Regions from separate parts of the Acaryochloris thomasi RCC1774 genome, predicted to be linked through region 1. Evidence: predicted binding sites of a transcription regulator. Region 1 holds the regulator's gene; the other holds the start of a gene.
The links. The regulator HrcA, encoded in region 1, represses chaperone genes, less so after heat shock. The targets are predictions, from matches to a motif close to TTAGCACTCNNANNNTNNGAGTGCTAA.
Positions count from the first base shown of each region.

Region 2: the regulator HrcA is predicted to act here: its motif matches at 3,377-3,403, upstream of groES (co-chaperone GroES).

Region 1 is NZ_PQWO01000004.1:287,830-295,139, forward strand. Features, by position in the region: gene C1752_RS08980 (GNAT family N-acetyltransferase) at 1-486, shown strand, start outside; gene C1752_RS08985 (hypothetical protein) at 750-1,727, opposite strand; gene C1752_RS08990 (hypothetical protein) at 1,730-2,209, opposite strand; gene C1752_RS08995 (M28 family peptidase) at 2,988-3,842, shown strand; gene aroC (chorismate synthase) at 3,919-5,019, opposite strand; gene C1752_RS28910 (hypothetical protein) at 5,101-5,256, opposite strand; gene hrcA (heat-inducible transcriptional repressor HrcA) at 5,851-6,954, opposite strand; gene C1752_RS09010 (rhodanese-like domain-containing protein) at 7,001-7,310, opposite strand, start outside.
Region 2 is NZ_PQWO01000011.1:78,754-86,063, forward strand. Features, by position in the region: gene C1752_RS16940 (DUF3916 domain-containing protein) at 1-432, opposite strand, end outside; gene cbiB (adenosylcobinamide-phosphate synthase CbiB) at 547-1,518, shown strand; gene pyrR (bifunctional pyr operon transcriptional regulator/uracil phosphoribosyltransferase PyrR) at 1,539-2,081, shown strand; gene C1752_RS16955 (DUF1838 domain-containing protein) at 2,399-3,250, shown strand; gene groES (co-chaperone GroES) at 3,437-3,748, shown strand; gene groL (chaperonin GroEL) at 3,832-5,463, shown strand; gene C1752_RS16970 (site-2 protease family protein) at 5,662-6,912, shown strand; gene C1752_RS16975 (histone deacetylase family protein) at 6,915-7,310, opposite strand, start outside.

The DNA.
Region 1 (7,310 bases):
AGGCCAAGCAAAAGACAGGATTACTCAGCCGTTGCGTCGATCTATAACCAGGCGATCGCAACCGGCGGTATGACCTTCCATGAGCAGGAACTATCGGCAGGTTATATACAACGATGGGTGGAAGGATTTTGCGATCGCGAGTCTCTCTTAGTCCTTGTATACAACGATCAGATTTTGGGCTGGGGTGTTGTCAAACGCTATAGCGATCGCACAGGCTATCGATTTTGCTGTGAAACCTCAATTTATCTCGATAGTGCAGAAACAGGGAAAGGCTACGGCAGTATTTTGCAAAAGGCTTTGCTGCAGAAGGCGGTAGAGCTGAATTATCACCACGTTGTTCTCAAAATTGTGGCCTCCAATCAAGGCAGCATCCGCTTCCATGAACAATTTGGGTTTGAAACAGTTGGCATTCAAGAAGAGATCGGCTTCACACATGGTCGTTGGCATGACGTAGCAATCATGCAGCTCATTTTGCCTGCCCATTAGCCGACTGTGCACACAGGTCTTAGAAAGTAACATCACTTACCTGCGAATAAATTTCAGGCTTATTTGCCCCACCAATTTCAATGGGTTAGGACGTGCTTTCATCATCCCAACGGAGGCTCTTTATTAGAATGAGCTGAGCGCGAGTTTTCCTACGGGCTTATCACGGTAGCATGTGAGGATATAGCCGTTAGCCTCTAAAAACGACACTATCTATAAAGAGGTGAGGGCTATCCCGAGAGACACTTGGTATCAGACTGCTTGGATTATTGGGTTGCGTTGGCAAAGAACTTACCCTTTTTCATAAAGACAAAGCCAAATAAAGGCAAATCTCGAACAATTTGCCGCCAAACGAAGCGCTTTGGAGCAAAAGGAGAGTTCACAAAGAAAAGCGTTAACCAAAGACAATTACTCCAAAATGAGATTGACATCGTCAGTTGAGATGCAATATGAAAGCAGATCAACCCCAATCCCCACAATCGATGTAACGATGGCCGAAAGGATGCCCAGAGAGAGAAAAATTGCAGATAAATTGTACCGATCATCAACGGCCAAGCAATAAAATAGTGCTCGATTAGCCAAGTACCGAGATAGCTAGTCGCATCAGTCTGCACCAAACGGTTGGCAATCTGAAGCGGAAGAGCCTCAGGCATTAAAGTATGCACTTGGTTCCGTATTGCCTGGATCGGTATCTGAATAATTTTAAAGAAGCCGGACATAGTATAAGTCAACATAATCATTGACTGACAACCTGAAAAGACGATCAAAGTGGCTGCTCGTATCGCCTTCTCTGGCTTTTCCAAAAACCAGCCAGGAGGAAGGAATATCAGGATAAAACTGAGTAGAAGCTGTAAATGGCCTCCGTGATTAATTTTCCCAAATGAATTATCAAATGCCATGAACTCTAGCAATGCTAGAAAGATAAGAATCCGAGCCGTTCGCCAACGAGTAGCGGTCAATGCCAAAAAGCCACCTATGATGTAAAACCAAAAGATAAGTGTGATTCCAGAAGAAATATCAACGTAGTTCAGCCAGTAAACAGGCCAGAGAGGAACCAGATCTATTTTGTTTAAGTAGTCTGGCCAAAAACTAAGAGACTGAAGAGAGTAAAAAGCAACTAATGCATAAAAACAGCGAACAATGAATTGAACTGACAAAAACTTATGAGTCAAAGTAAAAGAAAGACTTTGATTTGAACGTCCCCCACTGAAGAACTTCACCAAGAGCTTTGCAGAACAATTCATTTCTATAAGCCACTCACAAAATAATCTAGATGCCTAACTTTTGATTCGCCAGACTTATATTTATCTACTGGGTTATAGGTTTCAGATATAAGCTCGTACTTAACTTCACCCTTCAAGTAATTCTTCTCAAAGAGATTTTGAAATCGTTCAAAGCCAGCACTGTCGTCTTTTAGATAAGATTTCCCCATTTTCTGAATTACGACTACTGCATTGATATCTCTGCTGGGGGCAATAGAGTCGGGAGCTTTGTTGAAAGTAACAGGAGGATGAATTCCTTTGCCATTATGTTCATAGACAATCACATCAAACTTCCTTTGGCTAGGCTGAGGAATTGTTGAAAAAAGAGACCAGCTAAAAATCGGGAATATCTCAGTAGCCCCTCTTTCCCGACCTGACTTCCAGGCGACTAAGCCCACCAAAAAATAAAAAGCAATACAAAAAGTTATTCCGGTTTGCAAATGTCTTATGTGATTTTTCGCCATTTTTTATGCATTTTACATTTATTTTTACAGATGCATTGGACCTCTCGTGAGTATCTCCTAATTTTGCAGCATGAATTCAAGCTCATACAGATAGTTGTCAGAACTATCTTGAATTTATAGTGGATGATTTGTCTTTTTCGTTGCCTCCACAATGGCTATTGAGATACGGATTGTTTTAGTGCAAACTCCCTATGATTTTAAAGCTCTCTCAAAGAAAATCTACAAAGAGGTTGGAAATTAAAAAATAAATAATCAAGCCTTTCCTTCCCCTCTTCAGAAAGAGGAAATCTATTGTGGATTATTTGAGAAGCTGAGTTGAGTTCTGTCGGATAGGCAACTGATAGCACCTATAAATCTCCTCTGACACCTGTGCCTTACTCATAAAACCGTAAATCAATTTCCAGCCTATATTTTCAATGCATGGGATTAAAAAAATACCCTACATATCTCACTAATAATAGCTTCTGGGAGTAGGTTCCTCTTTTCCATAAACCATAGACCGTTGTGAGTGTTACATCATTTAGAACATGTTTGGGAAATAGATGATGTGCGCTAACCCTCTTTTTCGGTTGCACCAGCTCTCAACGAAGAACTATCTTTTAAGAGACAAAAATCCTTAAAGCCTTTTGTACAGAGAGTTTTAAAAGCTTGTGCATAATGTATCGCCCAGTGTGGAGCTAGGGGATGAAAGGTGAGTCTGTAATATTGGGATTGAGGCTCTAAAGTGAACTTGGCATACCTACTTACTACCAACCTTTTAATCAGGACAGTATTCGATTTGAATATAGCCCTATTACAACAGCACCTCTCCCAGCACCTCCAGCAACTTGTGCGGGAGCGAGACCCGTTCTTAGGGCAGGCAGGTCACTATTTTGTGCGAGAGTACATCCGTCAAGAGCTCGCAAACTTTGGCGAGGTAGAGACACATTCATCTAAATGGCAAGGCAAAACTTATGAAAATCTGATTCTGAATATAGGGCGACGCGCAGGAGGCAAGAAAGCAGCACCGATTTTGATCGGCGCCCATTACGATACCGTTCCCGGATCTCCAGGGGCTGACGATAACGCTACAGGAATCGCCGTATTGCTGGAGCTAGCCCGCTACTTTAGTCAGACAGCAGCAAAGTATCCAATTCGTCTAGTTGCATTTGATCTCGAAGAGTATGGCTGGGGCGGCAGCCTACCCTATGCAACATTGCTTCGAGAGAGAGGCGAAAAGCTGCGGCTAATGCTGTCACTAGAGTCGCTGGGATACTGCAGCGACACCCCTGGGTCACAAACTTACCCCGCAAAATTTCTAGAGTTTATCTATCCTTCTCAGGGCAACTTTATTGCTTTAATCGGCAATCTAGAGGCAGCCGGCGACATGCTGAGTATCAGCCGCAAGATGAAAGAGAAAGTTCCTTGCCAATGGCTACCAGTCCCTCTAAAAGGGAAAATTCTGCCGGACATGCGACGCAGCGATCACGCACCGTTTTGGGATCTGGGCTATCGCGCGATGATGGTCACCGACACCGCAGATGCAAGGAACCCAAATTATCACACCGCGAAGGATACTATTAAGACCCTCGACCTAGATTTTCTCGCGAATGTCTATCAAGGCTTGGTGCGGGTAATTGAAACGCTGTCATAAACCGTGCCGAAGCATTCATCACAGGGAAATTCTTCTGACGATAAATGGACTGATCCGCAACCTTCACTCGTGAAATCTACTCAGATCTCGGCAGCGTTCGGCACTGAGCTTCATTGCGCAGGAGATGATCGCAGAGCACTAACGCCACCATTGCCTCCACCATCGGCACTGCTCTGGGCAAGACACAGGGATCATGGCGTCCCTTTGCGGCCAGCGTTGTCTCTTCACCTGCCTGATTAACCGTTTTCTGGGATTTGCCAATGGTTGCCGTGGGCTTAAACGCAGCCCGCAGCACGATATTCTCTCCGTTGGAGATTCCGCCTTGAATGCCGCCAGAGCGATTAGTCACCGTCCGGATGCGGCCTGTCTCGTCGGTGTAGAACTCATCATTATGCTCAATTCCCGTTAGCCGTGTTCCCGCAAATCCTGACCCAATCTCGAACCCTTTACTAGCCGGTAGCGACATAACACCTTTGGCAAGATCGGCTTCTAGCTTATCGAACACCGGGCTTCCCAGACCGATGGGAACCTGACGAGCTACGCATTCAACAACGCCCCCCAAAGAGTTTGCATCTTTGCGAGCCTGATCGATAATTTCGATCATTTGCTCAGCGGCCTCTGCGTTAGGACAGCGAAGGATATTGCTTTCTACAGCTTCGAGGGTGACCTGCTCGGGATCAATCTCAGCTTCAAGGTCTTTGATGCGTTTGACGTAGCCGATGATTTCGACGCCTGCAATTTGGGCAAGAATTTTTTTCGCGATCGCACCTGCTGCCACCCGACCAATGGTCTCCCGAGCCGAGGAGCGCCCACCGCCTTGCCAGTTGCGCACCCCATATTTCGCGTCATAGGTGGCATCTGCATGAGATGGGCGATAAACCTGGGCCATCTCACTGTAGTCTTGGGGGCGCGTATTCTTGTTGCGGACCAAAATTGTGATCGGCGTACCGAGCGTCTGCCCCTGAAATACACCCGAGACAATCTCGCAGGTGTCGGCCTCTTTGCGAGGCGTGGTGATTCGGCTCTGCCCCGGACGTCGCCGGTCGAGTTCAACTTGAATTTCGGCTTCAGAAATCGCGAGCATGGGCGGACATCCGTCAATCACCACACCGACGCCGCCGCCGTGGGATTCACCAAACGTCGTAATCCGAAACAGATGTCCAAATGTATTGCCCATAGTCTTCGGCTAATCTTTCAAAAATGAGGGGTGATCTAGTTGCGTCACGATTGTCCCACATCTTCTTCGATAGCTTGTGGTCTAGGACCGAGTATCTTGGTAGCGCTCAGCAACAACCCTGTCTATCTGCTGCGGCGTAAAGTCTGTCAGCTCTGATATCCAATGCTTAACAGCCTCTTTTGATAAATGGGTTTCTGCAAGATTAGTCGTGTCTAAAGTAGGTGTATAAGGTGGCATGATTAATATCAATCCAAATCACATCAAACGACGGCATAAATTAGAAATTTGTATAGCGACCTAATATCAGGTGCCTCAGGCTGTACCTGAGTATCTGAGCAGCTACTATGCAAAGCTAGCGGCCAAACAAAATGTACAAGACGGAGCTGACAACCTGGTGTTCCCGTACCCCCCCGGAACAGAACAAGTTAGTAAAGCTGATGTCTGATTCCTGCAAGCCAGGAATCTAAAGGACCTATGCAAGGATCCCTTATCGGTTATCTTTCGAGAAATTTTAACTTCTCTTATGAAGCAGAAAGTTCTCTACCCCTAACGAAGTCGAAGTTCTTTAGAAGCTTCAATGCTTATCCCCCACGACAAACAGATGATCGCTTCAATCAACCTCTTAGGCATTCATCTTACTCGAGATATTGGTGAGTGGCTAGGGCCAATAACTAAACATCATATGAATTTGAACATTCCATTAGGATGTCCCATTCATTCCCACCCTCCATAGATAGTGCTTATTGATCTGATTAATGAACTTATCAGTCTCTGCACGGCAATTTATGCAACGTGGCCTCCTGCGCTATTGATTAGTCCCTTAGCTTCAGATTAGGCTGGCTGACTCAGACAGTGAGAGAGATAGTTGGCAGTTGCCTCCACCAGTGTCATGACTTTGTCATAGGCCATGCGTGTCGGCCCTAAAATGCCCACGCTCCCGACGGGCGTCTTGCCTTTTTGGTAGGTTTTTGAAACCAGCGTGCAGCTTTGGATGGAGGTCAAGGGATTTTCTGAGCCAATCCGAACGCTAATTTTGTCATGGGCAAAGTCTGCGTGAGCGGCATCTGCAGCACCAGAGCGGTGTTGAGACCATTCACAGATCAGGGGCCATAGCTGATCCTGCTTTTCTTCAAGTAGATGAATCAAAGGATGGGCCTGCTGCAGCTCTGAAAATTCGGGCTGGCGCAAGACTTCAGCAAACCCACCCACCAGAATGGGATTAGGAGAGGCAGCATGGGCGCGCTGAATTAAGTCAGAGAGCAGTGTCTGCAGGACGTGGGTATAGCTTTGAAACTCACGACCCAGTTCTTGCCAATCCAAAGCCGCCAGCTCATGAAGCGATCGCCCTGGCAGTTGGTGGTTGAGAAAGTTAGCCAGAAGCTGCAAATCTTGGCTGACCAGGTCTGGATCGCTGTTGTCTTCTGGGGCCTGAGGCAACTCCATCAGAACAGATTCTGTTTCGTAGGTATCCATCACCATGATCAGCATGACGCGCTGGTTTTCAACGGGCACTAGCTGCAGATGACGAACGGTGGTTGTTTGGGTCTGAGGTCGGGTAATGAGGGCCACACAGCCGCTTAGGTGCGATAGAACTTGAGCGGCGTGGCGAAGAATCGTTTCAAAGTTGCGTCGAGCGGGCTGCAGCCGATCTTCTAAGAGCTGCTCGACTTCCTGCCGCAGGGTCTCGGATGGGGTAATGAGCTTATCGACGTAGATTCGGTAGCCTGAATCTGAGGGGACGCGCCCTGCTGAGATATGAGGTTGATAGAGCAGCCCCACTTTTTCTAACATGCCCATGACGTTGCGAATGGTGGCGGGGCTGAGTGAGTGCCGCTGGGCCAATGCTTTGGATCCGACGGGTTCAGCTGTCACAATGTAGTGATTGACGGTGGCTCGCAAAATTTGCTGCTGTCGTTTAGTGAGCTGAACAGTCATGTAAACCGGTCCTAATCGCGAAATTAAAAAGTTGAATCGGCAAAATTTAATACCGGGGCAGGGTGGGGTCCACTTTACGGGTATAGGCATCAATCCCGCCCGCCACGTTTTTGACGTCGGTGAACCCTTGGCGCATAAGCCACTGACACATTTGGGCTGAACGCAGACCATGATGGCAGAGCACCATTGTTTCTTGGTGCGGATCAAATCGGAGAGGAATCTGATCGGACCACTCAGCAAACTCGCTCAGCGGTAGGTTCTCAAAGCCAGGAAGAGATGCGATCGCAACCTCCTGCGCCTCACGAACATCAATGAACTGTAGCCCCTGAAGTCCTGACTTCAGTTGAGCCTCTAGA
Region 2 (7,310 bases), on a different contig from region 1:
CACAGAGAAGTCAAGCCTGTCACTTAACATTCGCCCCTCAATCATGGTCAGGGCTACACCGTTTTGATTTCTGTCATAGAAGTTTGTTCTCTGTTGTTCATTGCGAAAGACCAATAGATCACTCCCAAACATTTCTGGAAAACTCAGGTTAGCTTCGACTATATGGTCTGAACTTGCCACTGGCTTTGCACGTAGGATGCTTTCTGCTGCTTTGAGCATGGCACCAGCAGCATGCCGCTGTATTGCACGACTTGTAGTTGGCGGATTGACCAGACGATCAAGCACTGCAATTCTGCAGTGCCAACATCGCTCAGAACTAACATCTTCTGGGAAATACTCCGCAAAGGAGTTCGACCACCTGTCCAACGCACGCAAACGCCTTCTGACACCTCTCAGTTTTTCGTACGGTCTAGCGAAACTTCTTTGTCTCATCGTTTGATAACTCTCCGAAAGTTTTCCCAGAAGTGGCAAGGAGTCTCCAACATCATTTAATGTTCTGGGGTCGAGTATAAATTTTGCTAGAGGGTCTCCCTATTCGTGCTTGATGTGAATCTGCTGCGCTCAACAGCCGCAGTTTTGATCTTCGCTGCTACCCTTGACTACCTCCTTGGTGATCCTTGGGGGTGGCCGCATCCTGTTCAGAGCATGGGCTGGATCATTCAACGCTACACCCAAACGGCATTACGTTCCTTTATCCGGCCCTGGCAGCTTAGAGCCGCAGGTATGTGGCTGGGCTTGATTTTAATTGGGGGTACAGGGTTCTTGAGCTGGTGGTTTCTGGTTTGGGTGCAAACATGGTCTTGGGCCTTGGGGCTGCTCCTTGAAATTGTTCTGTTGGCAAGCTGTTTTGCTGGCCGAAGCCTACGACATGCCGCAGAAGACGTTCTCGCCCCACTCGCTGACGATGATTTGCTGGAGGCGAGATCGCATCTCAGAAACTACGTTGGACGCGACACCGATCAGCTTTCTAGAGAAGATATCCTCAGGGCTGTCTTGGAAACTGTTACTGAGAACGCCACCGACGGCGTCATGGCCCCGCTGTTCTATGCAATCCTAGGCAGCTTTATTCCGGGAGTGGGGCCCGTTCCTTTGGCCCTTGCCTACAAGGCAGCTAGCACCCTTGATTCAATGGTGGGCTACCGAGAAGCGCCCTACACGCACCTCGGATGGTTCAGCGCTCGCCTTGAAGATGGACTCACCTGGATCCCTTGTCGCCTAGCGGTGCTGACGCTGGGCATTCTGTCTGGAAAGCTGCTCAGGGTTCTGCAGCTATGTCGGCGAGATGCCTCTAAAGATCCCAGCCCCAATGCAGGGTGGAGCGAATGTGCCTATGCCGCCGTTCTAGACGTGCGTCTGGGAGGGGCCAATTGGTACCGGGGTGTTCTTAAAAAGAAACCTTTTCTCGGCGATCCGCTTCAACCGATTACGAGTGTTCAAATCAATTTAGCGCTCCGGTTGATGCGTAACAGTTTTTTGCTATGGCTAAGCCTCGCTCTAATATTGGACTTAATAGTGTAGACGGGGCGTCCGTGGTCAATATGTCAGACATTGTTGAAATTCTGAATCCTGACGAGCTAAGACGAACGGTGCGGCGTTTAGCGTCTGAAGTCGTAGAGCGCTCCAGTTCTCTCGATTCTCTGGTGCTGTTAGGGATTCATACGCGGGGGGTGCCGCTGGCAGATGCGATCGCAACTCAAATCGAGCAGCTAGAGCAGATCCAAGTGCCGGTCGGGAGTCTCGACATTACCTTCTATCGGGACGATCTCAATCAGATTGCAGTCCGCACGCCAGCGCGAACGAAACTCCCGACCGATTTATCAGACAAAACAGTCATCCTCATCGATGACGTTATCTACAGCGGTCGAACCATTCGAGCAGCCCTCAACGCCCTTAATGATTACGGTCGGCCTCCCCTAGTGCAGCTTCTCGTATTGATTGATCGGGGCCACCGAGAACTGCCGATTCACCCAGACTTTGTTGGCAAGGTTTTACCCACTGCCCGTGGAGAGCAAGTAAAGGTTTTTCTGCGAGGGATTGACGAACAGGATGGTGTTCAGCTCGTCACTCGTTCTGCGACCTAAATGCCACTGCTGACCAGAATTTGAAAAAAATTTGCTGAATGTGTTCGATCTCCCCAACCCAATGGGCACCCTTGGGCTATGCACAGATTAAGGACAGCTCAATAGCTCTCTAGAGGTCTTCCTCCAAAGAGCCATTGTGTCAGAAATATCTCTGTGTTCCCCAAATAACGAGATCTCCCCTGGCCTTACCGCCGGGGGTTTCTATTACTCTAACTGCCTTGCACCGGCATCATCCTGGGTACTTCTACGGATTCTGAACAAGAATTAAGCCCATCGTGACTCACAATGGAGAGTGACCTATTGTTGCGATCGCATCTATGAGCCAGCCGTCAGCCTCATCTCGCCCCGCAGGTGAAGCCATACCCCATACATTTGATGCGACCGACTTCGTCAAAGTGAGAGGCACCACTGACGGTCAACAGGTCTTTCTCGTTTGGCAGGGCGAGATTTACGGCATGCTGCCCGCAGAGCGAAAGCGCCATCTCTTTAGCATCGTTGGTATGAGCGTGGCCCGCTGCCTGCCCCACGCTGAGAAGGGCTGGGATTTCATCTCCCGAGAACTCACCTTTTACCTCGATCCGACCACACAAGAAATCTTGCATCAATGGCATAACCCCTGGACCCAAGAACCGGTGACCGTGATGCACGTTGCTAATAACCCTGTCCAGGGCCACTTTTCTGGGCAGTTCCCCGCTAAAATTACCGGAGATCAAACCACCTTCCAATTTGACCTGTTCCCCCAATACCCCAATCCTCTAGCAGAGGATCCAGCGCTAGCCCCCTATAGTCCCCAGTCGATTTATCAAGCCGCAGAACTCTTCAAGCTTGTCGTCCCGACCGCAGACTTGCTGGGACCCGAACAATCCACGGTCTCACACCTGACCCTCGCTTGGGATCGCATTGGCCCCTGGCTGCCTTGGATGAATATGGGCAAACACCCCGGTCAGATGATCTACAGCGCCACCGGACAGAAGGTAAACGGTTTCACCGATCTACCCAAGCTGCTGCAAGAGCAAATCAACCAGCGAGTTCCTGTTTATCGGAATGCACCAGCCACCAAAATGCAGCAGACCGACATGACCTCCTGGTCCTACTTCAAGCAGCACTTCCAGAATTACCTAGCCGGAGATACTTTCCCTATCAAGCAAGTTGATGAGGGCAAAGACTGAAGATTTTGATTGCGAGAGACAATGCGTAAAAGCCTGATTGGCTTTACTTCACAGCACCTTACCTGACGCGAGTTCGGGAACCCGTACAGCCCTAGCCATTGAATTGAACCAATCAACTCAGATAAATTAGCACTCGGGAGTTGAGAGTGCTAAATTCCTAAACCTAGTAATTTTGGAGAATTCTTTATGGCAGCCATATCATTAAGCGTTTCTACAGTGAAGCCCTTGGGTGATCGCGTTTTTGTCAAGGTCAGTGCATCTGAAGAAAAAACGGTTGGTGGTATTTTGTTGCCCGATGCGGCACAAGAGAAGCCCCAAGTTGGCGAAATTTCTGCAGTTGGCCCCGGTAAGCGCAACGATGACGGTTCTCGTCAGGCGCTAGACATCAGCGTTGGCGACAAGGTGCTTTATTCCAAGTACGCAGGTACTGACATCAAGCTAGGCGGCGAAGAGTACGTCCTGCTTTCTGAGAAAGATATCCTCGCAATTGTCAATTAAGCTGACCCCCAATCTCTGCCGGAGCGTCTGACGTTCCGGGCTTTTTATTGATTTATCCACCGCATATTGAGGTTTGAGCTGAAATGGCTAAACGTATTATTTACAACGAGAACGCACGTCGTGCGCTCGAAAAAGGCATGGACACCCTCGCTGAGTCCGTTGCTGTTACCTTGGGTCCTAAGGGTCGCAATGTCGTCCTAGAGAAGAAATTTGGTGCGCCCCAAATCGTGAATGATGGGGTCACCATTGCCAAAGAAATTGAACTCGAAGATCACATCGAGAATACAGGCGTTGCTCTGATTCGTCAGGCCGCTTCTAAGACTAATGACGCGGCTGGTGACGGCACCACGACTGCCACCGTTCTCGCTCACGCAATGGTCAAAGAAGGTCTGCGGAACGTCGCGGCTGGTGCAAATGCTATTGCCCTTAAGCGCGGCATTGACAAAGCCACAGCTTACTTAGTCGAGCAGATTGCAAGTCATGCGCGTCCAGTGGAAGATTCCACTGCGATTGCTCAGGTGGGCACCATCTCTGCCGGAAACGATCCAGAAGTGGGTCAGATGATTTCCAGTGCCATGGACAAGGTCGGCAAAGAGGGTGTTATCTCTCTTGAAGAAGGCAAGTCCATGTCCACTGAGCTAGAGATTACTGAAGGGATGCGCTTTGACAAAGGCTACATCTCTCCGTACTTCTCCACCGATATGGAACGGATGGAAGCGGTTCTAGATGAGCCCCACATTCTGATTACTGATAAAAAGATCAATCTGGTTCAGGATCTTGTGCCTGTTCTGGAGCAGGCCGCGCGCTCCGGTAAGCCTCTTTTGATCATTGCTGAAGATATCGAGAAAGAAGCCCTGGCAACGCTAGTGGTTAACCGTCTGCGGGGCATCCTCAACGTTGCCGCTGTTAAAGCGCCTGGATTTGGCGATCGCCGCAAGGCAATGCTTGAAGATCTTGCCGTCCTCACCGGCGGTCAGTTGATCACTGAAGATGCAGGCCTTAAGCTCGACACTGCCAAGCTGGAAATGGCGGGTCAGGCGCGTCGCGTCACAATTACGAAGGACAGCACCACAATTGTTGCTGAAGGCAACGAAGAGGCTGTAAAGGCTCGCTGTGAGCTGATCCGTCGTCAGTCTGACGAAACTGATTCTTCCTATGATAAAGAGAAGCTTCAGGAGCGTCTGGCTAAGTTAGCTGGAGGCGTTGCCGTCATCAAGGTGGGTGCAGCCACTGAAACTGAGATGAAGGATCGCAAGCTTCGTCTTGAAGATGCCATCAACTCCACTAAGGCTGCAGTTGAAGAAGGTATTGTCCCTGGTGGCGGTACAACTTTGGCTCACCTCGCTCCTCAGCTCGCTGATTGGGCGGCCCAGAACCTCAAGGATGAGGCTCTGACTGGTGCGACAATTGTTGAACGGGCTTTGACGGCTCCTTTGAAGCGGATTGCTGAGAATGCGGGCCAGAACGGCGCGGTCATCTCTGAGCGCGTCCGCGAGAAGGACTTCAATGTCGGCTACGATGCTTCTGTTAATGAGTTCGTCGATATGTTCGAAAAGGGCATTGTTGACCCTGCGAAGGTGACTCGCTCTGCACTGCAGAATGCGGCGTCGATTGCGGGCATGGTGTTGACGACTGAGTGCATCATTGTTGATAAGCCTGAAGAGAAAGGTGGCGCTGCTGGTGCTGCTGGTATGGGCGGAGACTTCGATTACTAAGGTCTAAACCAGGCAAAGAAAAGGGCGGTCATTTGACTGCCCTTTTTTATTGGAAATCTATCCACTTTGGCTTGGTAGAGATTTTAATCGGGAATTATAGGTAGAAGAACCTCACAACTGGAGATATTCTGCCTGTCGCCTGCTTCAGTTTGTGGATGCTTGGGCTGTGGTACAGGTGAAGAAGAATATCAAATTAACATGCCAGAGATTCTGAGTAAAAAGCAAAAGTCTCACGCACATCAAAAGAAGAGGTTTGTTAAGCCAGAGATTGACTTCTATCTCTTCGAAGATTGGGGGCACTGGATCTTTTTTGCCTTTAGCCTGATTTTATCTACCATTTTAATTTTCTCCCCATTGAATCTTTGGGGAATAGTTTTACTATTCTTGCTAAGCTTTTCCTCTGTTAATTTACTAGCGATTTTGATGCATGAATTAGGTCATGCTGTTGCAGCTGTAGCTCTTGGATTGAAGGTTTGGAGAGTTTCTCTGGGAGATGGACAGATCCTCTTTGATAAAAGGATTTTTGGTGTTCAATGGATCATTAGAGAAACACCCAGAACTGGATTTGTGGAGGCAAGAATTCCTGATTGTTTATTTCTAAAGATTCGAATAGTTGTATTCGCTTTTGGTGGCTGCTTAGGAAATATATTACTCTGGTTTTTGACCTTGATTGGTTACCAAAATCTGCCAAATTTTCTGTTTGTCTTTTTGGTATCAATATTTATGACGTTGGATATGCTAGGAGCGAATCTATTGCCAAGCAGAGGTTCCGTGAACGGAATGATAGTAGAAAATGATGGCTTGCAGATTATTCAGACAATATTTAAAAATAAATCTGAATTAATTGCAGAAAAAATTTCTAGTCAAATTAGATATGCTTCTGAAAATGCTCAGTACAGATTTAAACAGATTGAAATAGATTTCAAGAAGAGTAACGAGCTGCAAGAATTTATCCATATAACACTCTTGTGGGATTTAATCTTTGAAGAGATAGACTTTCATAAATGCTTGAATTATTGTCAGATGATTTTGAATGAAACGGATATCTCTATTGATCAGCGTAATGAGGCTCTTGATACTTTCGTAACGATTGTTTTGCTGCAAGAAGCTACAGAGTACTTAGAACAAGCTGATCATTATTCTAAAGAGTCTTTGAATAATTTGCCTCATGAATGGACAATCAAAGGCTCTCGAGGAGCAGTATTAGTAGAGAGAGGGCAGATTCAGTCAGGGATAGAGTTGTTGGCCGAAGTTATGGAGCATGAGAAAAATCCTTATGCTCGTGTCATCTCAGCTTCGTACCTTGCCTTGGCCCAGAGCTATCAAGGCTGTTTTCAAGAAGCAAGGGAGTGGCTTGCTGTCGGTCGAGAGATTGATCCCCACTGCAGATTGTTCAATCGTGCAGAGAAGCTGCTTCTCAACGAGGAAAACCTTTTCTCAGAGGGGTAAGCCTAAGCCGCAGGGAGGCAAGCGGCAATTGTTGACACAACAGATTGTCCTAGTGCTTCTAAGTAATACCCACCCTCTAAGCCAAATAAAATTCGGTGGGTAAGCTGCAAACATTCAGATGTCAGAATGCCATAATTTTGGGGCCGAAGATTAATGTTTGCCAACGGATCATCTTGATTGGCATCGTATCCAGCACTCACAATCAGCAAGTCAGGCGAAAACTGAGTCAAAAAAGGCATCACTTGCTTTTTGAACTGCGGCAGATAGTCATCAATTGTGCTTCCGGCTGACATCGGTAGATTCAAGACGTTTTGATGTTGTCCTTGTTCATGAGCAAAGCCTGTACCGGGATAGCAAGGCGATTGGTGAAGCGAGCAGTAAATGATCTGAGGATTTGT